3 regions of the Carbonatibacter coralli genome follow, and region 2 is predicted to be linked to each of the others. Evidence: riboswitches for the same ligand, from Rfam matches in the RefSeq annotation. Region 2 holds a riboswitch; each other region holds the start of a gene.
What was found. Region 2 has a riboswitch for cobalamin ahead of AAAH10_RS15355 (TonB-dependent receptor plug domain-containing protein). Riboswitches for the same ligand answer to the same signal wherever they lie in the genome.
Positions count from the first base shown of each region.

Region 1: another riboswitch for cobalamin. It lies ahead of AAAH10_RS08000 (aromatic ring-hydroxylating oxygenase subunit alpha); the one in region 2 lies ahead of AAAH10_RS15355 (TonB-dependent receptor plug domain-containing protein).
Region 3: another riboswitch for cobalamin. It lies ahead of AAAH10_RS01845 (ABC transporter substrate-binding protein); the one in region 2 lies ahead of AAAH10_RS15355 (TonB-dependent receptor plug domain-containing protein).

Region 1 is NZ_JBBUTJ010000002.1:543,621-546,897, forward strand. Features, by position in the region: gene AAAH10_RS07995 (FAD-binding oxidoreductase) at 120-1,205, shown strand; cobalamin riboswitch at 1,413-1,609, shown strand; gene AAAH10_RS08000 (aromatic ring-hydroxylating oxygenase subunit alpha) at 1,731-2,969, shown strand; gene AAAH10_RS08005 (DUF302 domain-containing protein) at 3,151-3,277, shown strand, end outside.
Region 2 is NZ_JBBUTJ010000010.1:1,982-5,258, forward strand. Features, by position in the region: gene AAAH10_RS15350 (DUF6925 family protein) at 1-218, opposite strand, end outside; cobalamin riboswitch at 607-830, shown strand; gene AAAH10_RS15355 (TonB-dependent receptor plug domain-containing protein) at 1,091-2,995, shown strand; gene AAAH10_RS15360 (DUF7676 family protein) at 3,014-3,277, shown strand, end outside.
Region 3 is NZ_JBBUTJ010000001.1:425,333-428,609, reverse strand. Features, by position in the region: gene AAAH10_RS01850 (ABC transporter ATP-binding protein) at 1-372, opposite strand, end outside; gene AAAH10_RS01845 (ABC transporter substrate-binding protein) at 359-1,933, opposite strand; cobalamin riboswitch at 2,248-2,458, opposite strand; gene AAAH10_RS01840 (hypothetical protein) at 2,535-2,945, opposite strand; gene gor (glutathione-disulfide reductase) at 3,160-3,277, shown strand, end outside.

The DNA of each region.
Region 1 (3,277 bases), on a different contig from region 2:
CAAGTCGCTTTCAAGCGATCCTGAATTTCACAAGGCTTTCACAAATCAGAAAACGAAGATGAGAAGCAGGTACGTCGGCTTCCAGACTATTGATCACATATACATCCGGAGAGATGAGCATGGGTTTGCAAGAAAACTTTGAGACTCTTGATGAGGCACCATCCTGGAAGGATGACGAACTTCTTGAGTGTGTCGCCGTTGTTCCCGAAGCACCAAACACAGCGACCTTTTCCTTTCGCGCGCCATCCGGGGCCTGGTTCAAATACCAGCCGGGCCAGTTTGTAACGCTTGAACTTCCCGTACCGGGTGAAACGGTTTACAGAACCTACACCATCTCCTCCTCTCCGTCCCGGCCCCTGTCCCTTTCCGTGACCGTCAAGGCACAGCCGGACAGTATCGGCACACGCTGGATGCTGGATCACCTCCGCCCGGGCATGAGGATCAAGGCCATGGGACCTGCGGGTATCTTCACCCTTCCAAACCGCCCGACAGGCAAGTACCTCTTCATCTCCGCCGGCTCCGGTGTAACGCCTTCCCTGTCCATGACCAAATATCTCTTCGACCGCGGACAGGACCCGGACATCTGTTTTGTGAACTGCGCCAAGCGTCCCTCGGAAATCATTGCCCGTTCGGATCTGGAGCACATGGCATCACGCGTTCCGGGCATCAAACTTCACTTCATTGTGGAAGAAGACGATCCCTTCAGAACCTGGTCCGGCTACCGCGGCATGCTGAACCAGATTGTTCTGGGCTTTATTGCGCAGGACTATCTGGAGCGCGAGGTTTACTGCTGCGGTCCCGATCCCTTCATGCAGGCTGTCCGCGAAATGCTCATCGCCATGGGCTTCAACATGGACAACTACAATCAGGAAAGCTTTGGTGCTCCTGTTGAAAACGAAGCTGACGCACCCGAGACAGACGACGTTATCCTTGAAGATGACAAGGAAGCGGTCATCGAGTTTACAAATTCCGGTGTCAGCCACACCTGTACACAGACAGACACCGTTCTCGCTGCCGCAAAGGCAGCTGGCCTCAACATTCCATCCGGCTGTACTTTCGGTGTTTGCGGCACCTGCAAGGTCAAAAAGACAGAGGGCGAGGTCCACATGGTCCACAACGGCGGCATCAGCGACGAAGACGTCGAAAACGGCTATATTCTGGCCTGCTGCTCCAACCCGATCGGCAAGGTTGCAGTAGAAGTCTGATCTGCTGAAATCGCGTTCAACCCCTGACAGAAGGCCTGCAATTGCGGGCCTTCCATCGTTTTTGAACCCTGAACGGGTGAGCCATTTCCACCATCAGACAAATTCAGTTAAGCCAAGAAGAAGCCACCTTGCATTTTCTTTTTCATCCTTTCGCAGATTTTTCAGATTGGGTCGTTTTTAAGCGGCCTTAAAAGGTCAAAGAGGAAGAAAAATCATTTTTAGCAGGGTGCTGCAAAACGCAGAGAATTGGGAAACTGGTGAGACACCAGTGCTGCCCCCGCAACGGTAACAGGCTGACAGGCAGAACAACTCCACTGAGGTCATTCCTTGGGAAGGATCTGCCCCAGGTTCTTGACGAAGAACCCGCCTGAAGCCCGGAAACCAGCCTTGCTAAAGCATAAAAAAATACTGCTGAAAGCGGAGAACCAGACGTTCACCTGGCCTGCTTAACGGCACCCTGTCCCCAATTCGAAGATTAAACAGCAACACAAACCGCGGGGCGCGGTTTTTCAGGAGAACATTGACATGTTGCACGAACAAAAAGCACTGGCCGCATTAACGCAGCACAAGGAAGGCCATTCCCTCCCGCAGGCGTTCTACAATGATGCCGACATCTATCAGGCTGACCTGGAAACCTTCTTTTACAATGACTGGCTTCTGACCATCGCCGCTTGCGAAATTCCGAAAGCCGGCAATTACGTCACCCACAAGGTTGGCGCCTATTCTGTCATCATCGTTCGCGGCAACGATGGTCAAATTCGTGCGTTCCACAACTCCTGTCGCCACCGCGGTTCCCGCATCTGCTCTGCAGCAAAGGGCTCATCCCCGAAGCTCGTCTGCCCTTATCACCAGTGGACCTACGAACTTGATGGCAGCCTGCTGTTCGCCCGCGACATGGATGAAAGCTTCAACCCGAAGGATCACGGCCTGAAAACCGTTCATTGCCGTGAGCTTGAAGGTATTGTCTTTATCTGTCTCGCAGACCGTGCCCCCGATTTCGACAGCTTTGCCGAAACCGCGCGCGCCTATCTGGTTCCACACGACCTGAACAATGCAAAGGTTGCCTATGAGAGCACCATCATTGAAGAAGGCAACTGGAAGCTCGTTTTTGAGAACAACCGCGAGTGCTATCACTGCAGTGGCAGCCATCCGTCCCTGACGCGCACCTTCCCGGACGATCCCGATGTTGCTGGTGTTGACGGCGGCGGGGAAGCAGAACACGTGATGAAACACGTCACACGCTTTGAAAACGCGGGCGTCAAATCGAAATTCCACCTTTCTGCCAACGGTCAGTACCGTCTGGCCCGCATGCCTCTGCTGGGGTCCGGCGAAAGCTACACGATGGACACAAAAGTGGCTGTGACAAAGCCACTGGGCACCCTGCCCTACAAGGACGCAGGCAGCCTGCTGTTCTTCCACTACCCTTCCACATGGAACCACTTCCTGTCCGACCATGTTCTGCTGTTCCGCGTCACACCGATCAGCCCGACAGAAACGGAAGTCCGCACCACATGGCTGGTTAACAAGGACGCAGAGGAAGGCAAGGATTACGATCTGCAACGCCTGACCGAGGTCTGGATTGCAACCAACGATGAAGACCGCCAAATCGTCGAGGAAAACCAGATCGGTATCAACTCCCCGGCCTACACGCCTGGTCCCTATTCCAAAAAGCAGGAAGACGGCGTGATCCAGTTCATTGAGTGGTACACAACAGAGCTGCGCAACCGCCTGACAGGCGTGCACCTGAAAGCAGCTGCGGAATAAGCACTCCGCGCTCACCAAGACACAAAAAGGCCTGCAACGTCGCAGGCCTTTTTTGTATTCAAAACAGAAATATCACAGGAAAACACAGAGTTGTTATTGGTCTGCCGAAACAAATCATGTTTGATTTTTCATGCGAAAAAACGACAGGCACCTTCAATGTATGAAACAGAGAGGCATTCCAATGAAAAAGCTCGTTACGCTTCTGGCAACATTCGCTCTTTTGTCCCTTTCCCTTTTGACTGCCCAGGCTGATGAAATGACGTCTTCCCTTGTGACCAAGAAAAGCAATTATTCTGTAACCGAAACCC
Region 2 (3,277 bases):
ACCCGGGCGGGAAGAGAGACGGACAGGCCACCGCGATCTGTTACAGAGGCCCCCCCCGTTTCGGTGAGCACAACCTCTCTGTTTTCTGCAGGATCAATGTGGTATTCGCCGATGGCTCCGAACGAGCCGATACTCCAGCTGGTATCGGGGTTTTCAAGATTTTCGTGAAGGAGCCCGACAAGATCTGTGAGCATCTTTTGAGCGACGGTATCTGTCATTTTTTGAAACCTGTTAGAGGCCGCAAAGGCGCTGTTGGTGGCAGAATCAGGAATATTGTCCCGACAGCGCATTGCGCACTCAACGGACTTCCTGATCAAGGAGATTGGGGACGCCACCATCCAGGTTCCCTTGGATGAACGTTAAAACAGGACTGCGGGCGATGACAACTCTCATTGGCTGTTAATGTTGATTTTTATTTTGGAAAAGAGATTTGTGATTTGGAGCAATATCCCTGATTTCGGCTTGCTGTGAATTTTGAAAGGAAAGCAATGAAATTCATTAAGTCACTGATAATAAATAAAAATATTCAGTGTTTTCTCTTGTGAAATCGCGAGATTGTTGCGCGTGATGCAAAAAAGGGAATTGACTTTTTTTCGTCACATTTTATCTATGCGTGCATGTTTGTGGTTCCCGTGAGTGAGATGGATTCTCGGGATTAAAAGGGAATACGGTAGGGAATTGCCCAACAGGGATCCTGATCCGTAGCTGTCCCCGCAACTGTGAGCGGCGAGCAATAAGCCCGGAATTATGGCCACTGGATGAAAGTCCGGGAAGGCCGGGATGAGTTTTGACCCGCGAGCCAGAAGACCTGCCCAAACGCGTCAACTCTGTATCTGCCGGGTGAGCGGGTATGACTGCGATTCGTCGCAGTGACGCACATCGTGTTGCTGCGATTGGGTCAGAGTATCAAACCATCCACTCTCCCAATCCTGAAAATGTTTAACAACTGCCGTCTGGCAGGGCTGTTGTCGTGTCTGAACACCTGATTGTCCGGGTTTTTGGCGGCTTTGCCCTGTTGAAAGCGGCAGAACGGTGCTGCCTGTCTGGCGGCAAGGGTAGAGTTATGTTCATTACACATTCTGGAAAAATCATGACAACTGCGTCCTGGCTTGCAATTGCCATGGCAACAATTGTTTCTGCTGCTTTGGCACAGGAAGGGCAAACACAATCAGAAGAAATTGAGGAACTGGAAGAGATTGTCGTTTCTGCGAGCCGGATCGAGCTTAAAGCCAGTGAAGTCGGAAGTGCTGTGACTGTCATCACTGCTGAAGAAATTGAAAGGCGTGGAGACCGTTATGTTTCTGATATTCTCAGGGATGTTCCGGGGCTTGCTGTAAACAGAACCGGTTCCTTTGGGGCTTTTACGCAGATTCGTATCCGTGGTGCTGAAGCCAATCAGACCCTTGTGGTGATTGATGGTGTCGAAGTAAACAACCCTGCTGCGGGATCCGAGTTTGATTTTGGTTCCTTGCTGGTGGACAACATTGAACGTATTGAGGTTCTCAGAGGGTCACAAAGTGCCCTGTGGGGGAGTGATGCCATCGGCGGTGTGATCAATATCATCACGAAAAAGGGGCAAAAGGGTTTCAGAGGTTTTGCGAGCGCCAGTGCCGGCAGCTTTGCAACGCATGATCTGAATGCCGGTTTCAGCGGTGGAGGAGAGCGCTATCGCTTTGCTTTTGATGCATCCCGCTTTTCGACCAATGGTATATCCCATGCCGATGAAGATGATGGTAATCCTGAAAATGACGGGCATACGATTTCACAGGGGAATGTTTCTTTCGGCGTTACACCGATTGAGAACCTCGATATTGATTTTACAGGGCGTTACACCCGTTCGTTTCTTGAAACTGACGGATCGATTTTCAATGTGTCGTCACTGACTGATCTGGATAACGATGCGACCGTTTACCAGCGTTATGGTCGTGCCAATGTCGCCTATGATCTGTTTGGAGGGGCCTGGTCCCACCGTGCGAGTGTTGCTGTTTCCGATGTTGACAGCAAAAACCGAAGCAACAATGCGACCTCCTTTACCTCCGAAGGCGACAAGCTCAAGCTGGATTATGAAACAACCTACCGCTTTGAAACAGAGAGTATCCCGGATGCAGAGCATGCCGCAACCCTGTTGCTGGAGCACGAGAAGGACACAATTCAGACTTCCTCGATGGCCAATGAGGTTGATATCAAGACCAACAGCATTGCTGGAGAATACAATCTGAGCCTCTTTGACGATTTGCATTTGTCCCTGAGTGGCCGTTTTGATGACAGTGACAATTTTGAAGATGAAATGACTTACCGTGTAACGGCGGCCTATAACCTTCGCGAGACAGGCACGCGTTTTCACAGCAGCTACGGCACAGGTGTTAAAAATCCCAGTTTGACAGAGCTGTTCGGTTTCACGGGAACCTTTGTTGGCAATCCCGATCTTGAACCGGAGAAAAGCAAAAGCTGGGACTTTGGTGTTGAACAAGGCTTTTTCGAAGACCGACTTGTTGTCGATCTCACCTATTTCAATTCCCGTGTGACAAACCTGATTACAGGCTCGGGCAATACTGCTGTGAATCTGAGCGGAACCTCTCCTGCACAGGGGATTGAGGTCAGTGCAGATGCTGAAGTTCTGGACAATTTGAACCTGATTGCCAGCTACACCTACACCAACGCGGAAACCGCGGATGGGACAGAACAGGTCAGGCGACCACGGCATATTGCCAGTCTGAACGTGAATTATCGTTTTCTGGAAGATCGGGCAAACGTCAATCTGGGGATTGATTACAACGGTGATCAAAAGGACACCCGGTTTTCACCAACATTTGCCAGAAGCATCGTGGGACTGGACAGCTATACACTCGTAAACGTCAATGCAACCTATGACATTCATGAGAATGTGCAGTTGTTTGCACGTGGTGAAAATCTGCTGAACGAGGATTATGAAGAAGTTTTCGGTTACGGAACTCCGGGGGTTTCGGGGTTTGCCGGTGTCCGGGTTGATTTCTGAGTGCAGGAGCTATGCAGGATGACTTCTGTGATCCTTCCGGACATTGTGGAAAGTTCAAGCGGACGTCTTTCAGAAGTCTATACCCTCCCCACTGGGGAGGGTTACCTGCTTGAGCTTTTAAGGGATGTCTTTGAAAACTATTGGGAAGACATTGTTTTCGGGCCGGTTATTGAAGGTGTTGCCTATGAATTTCGCTGTCCGTGCAAACCGAAAACGATCTCGCTTTCAAACGGTTATCTGACTGTCCATTTTGGCGGCACCCATTTCCATCTCTGTATCGGT
Region 3 (3,277 bases), on a different contig from region 2:
CGAAACAGACTCTGCTGCCGAACAGCGCAGGGTTTGTTCCCACTGGCTTTTCAGACGCTTGAGGGGATCAAGACCGGCCTGGGGATTCTGGGGGACAAAGGAGATTGCAGCGCGGTCCACAAGGGCAGGCTTTCGGGATGACCAGTTGTGCTTTTTCCCCTTGAATGTCAGGACACCTTCAAAGGGAGTCGCAGGCTTTGCAAGCCCCATCAGGCATTTCAGCAGACAGGATTTGCCTGCTCCCGAGCCGCCCACAATGGCGAGACACTCTCCCCGGCCAATGTCCAGGGAGATGTCATGCAGAATGGTCTGCCTGCCAATTCTGGCAGACAGACCCTCAATGGAAAGAAGGCTCGAATCAGTCTTCTGCAAGATCAAGCTCCGGCGAAGCGAGATAGGTTTCCGCAGGGTGGATGCGATAGCCGTTGACCTTGCCGTTTCCGACAGAAACCTGGGTCTTGTGGAAAACGGGGATGAGTGGCAGGTCATCGTTGATGATGGCCTGGATCTCGTCATAGAACGGCTTGCGCTTGCTGTTGTCGAACTCTGCACGCCCTTTTTCCAGAAGCTTGTCCAGCTTCGGGTTGGAATAGCCGGAGAAGTTGTAGCTGGCGGAAGAGCGGACCAGTGTGCTCGGGAAGTAATCCGGATCGCCCTGGGGAGCGGTTCCCCATGCCTGAAGATGCATCTGGATTTCACCGGCTTTGAGAGCGTCATTGTTCGCACCGAATTCACCCATGGCGATTTCGACCTGCAATCCCAGCTGCTGAAGCATCTGCTGGCTGATTTCCAGTGTCGGGCGCAGGGCGGCACGGCCTTCGTAGGAGCGGATCTTGATGACAATATCCTTGCCATCCAGTTCGCGAATTCCGTTTCCGTCGCTGTCAACAATACCTGCTTCATCAAGGAGCTGGATTGCAGCATCCTGATCATAGGGCAGGGCAAGACTGTTGTTTGACCAGGCGGCCATGGATGCCGGGAAAAGGGCCTTCGATGCAGCACCGCCAACACCGGACAGTGCGGCCCTGACAATCAGATCCCGGTCCAGCCCGAGGGACACGGCCTGGCGCAGTGTCTTGTTTGCCAGCGGACCGTCTTCGGTTCTGACCTGATAGAAGAACAGCCGGGTTGTTTCGTTGGAAAAGAGTTGCCCACTGTTTTGCTCCTTGAGAGCAGCAAAGTCAGGTTCCGCGTAGTTCGTAACCAGATCAACATCGCGGGCCTGAAGCGCCAGTGCAGCGACCGAAGGATCGCTGATGGTGTCGAACACAAGACCGTCAAGCTTTGGCTTGCCACCCCAGTAATCCCCGAAGGCGCGGGTGACATACTGTTTGTCCGGATCAGCAGAGACAAAGACGAAAGGCCCGGTTCCGATGATAGGCAGTGTTTCGTTGCCGTCTTTCAGAACGGCCGCAGAAGGTTCTGTCAAAGCCCAGAGAAAGGCCGAATTGGGGTTTGCTGTTCTGAAAACAAGCGTCTTGCTGTCCAGCACTTCAATTTCGGACAGATCCAGCAGTTTCAGCAGGCGCGGGTTGTGCGCAGGATGACCTTCCTCGGAGAGTTTTTCAAAGGAAGTCCTGACGTCTTCTGCTGTCATCGGACTGCCGTCGTGGAACTTTACATCGTCGCGGATGACGATTTTCCACTCTGTCGGTGACAGGTTTTCAAAACGGGAAGCCAGACGGGGAACCTGCTGCATGTCATAGGACAGTCCGATGAGCGTTTCCGAGACTCCGGCCCGGTTGCTCATCCAGCCATTCTGGCGGGCGCGGGGGTCAGGAACGGTGCTCTTCGGGCCAAAAGGCACGGCAACGTTCATGATCTTTTCAGCGGCAAGAACAGGGGATGTGCCCAGCCCCTCAGCAGGGGCGGCAACAGACAGGCCAAAGCCTGCTGCAGAGAGCAGAACGAATTTGAGTGCGGATTTGATCATCCATATTCTCCATGAATTTTTCGGTAAGCAGCGAGAAAATTTGTTATGTTATAACATTTCTTTTTTCAAGCGCTATTGCAGAATTTTTTCTCCTGATGAAAGAACTCTGGTTCAGGATTCGGGCATGAGGCCTGTGGTTTGGCCGCAAGGAGAGTTCGCTCACCGGCAGGGAAAGGGATTCCGAAAAACAGAGGAGACTGTTGCTGTCCTGAAAAGGACGGCAGAAAACGGGCGTTGAACGCTACAGCGCAGGGGATTCCTGCTGAACAATGGATCATAGCCTTTAGACCTCCCCCGGGCACCTCGCCGGGTTTGAGTGAACTCAAATGATGGCAGGTCTCCTGACTTGCGGGTCTAACGCGCTCCAGCCTTCCCGATTGTCTGGCAATCAGTGGTATTTCTGGTTGGCTAACCGCTTACAGTTGCGAGGGCAGTCCCGGATTTGGCGCCTGATGGCTACACCGCACCGTGTTCCCTTTTATTCGACTTGGTCTTTCTGTCGAAACCATCATCGCGATCATGCCGCACAGATGGGAAAGTGCAAGTTCAAAATTTGCTTCATGTCTGCGATAAAGTGTCATCGGCAGATGATATTCGGGTTTCAGGACCCCTTGATCCGGATCAGGACGGGATATTCTGTGCTCTGTCCAACAAAGGTTGCCCTGATGGTGTCGCCCGTTTTGAGCGTACCGAACGGCTCCGACGTCATCCGGTAGCAGGACCATCCTCCGAAGGGAGGCCACTGGGAGCAGTACTGATCGCCCTCGACGCGCCATTTTCCGATCTCTGTTGGCCGTTCTCCCTGACGGTAGACTGTTCGGCCGGAGGCTTCGAAGGTCTGATGGACAAAGCTGTCTCCCGGACGGTTGCTGGCCGTGTTCCCGGTGAGGAGCTCCTGAATGGCCTGACCGCTCAGTGAGGTTTCCTGATCGGCAGCCAGGACGGGAGCCGGGCTCAGCAGGAAAAGCAGGGCAGTCATTCCGGCATGGCGCAAAAGATGTTGGGCTTTCATTTTCAGATCTCTCCCTTTGTCATCTGGCGAAGTTTGGGCTTCAATGGTTTCGAGGTCAAGCCGCTCTGGTGATCACGGCCTCGTTAGATACATGCAAAAGACTTGATCTGTTCACTGATTGCGCTATCTCTCAGAGAACAGGACTGACTGTGTGGTAGGCAGATTCGCCAGGACGCAGATTGGACCATCAAACGACTTGAACGGAGACAACACCATGGCAACGGCAATCGAAACAGATGATTTCGACGCTCCAGAATATGATTATGACCTCTTTGTAATTGGTGGTGGCTCCGGGGGCGTTCGCGGTGCACGTATGGCTGCTGCAACCGGTG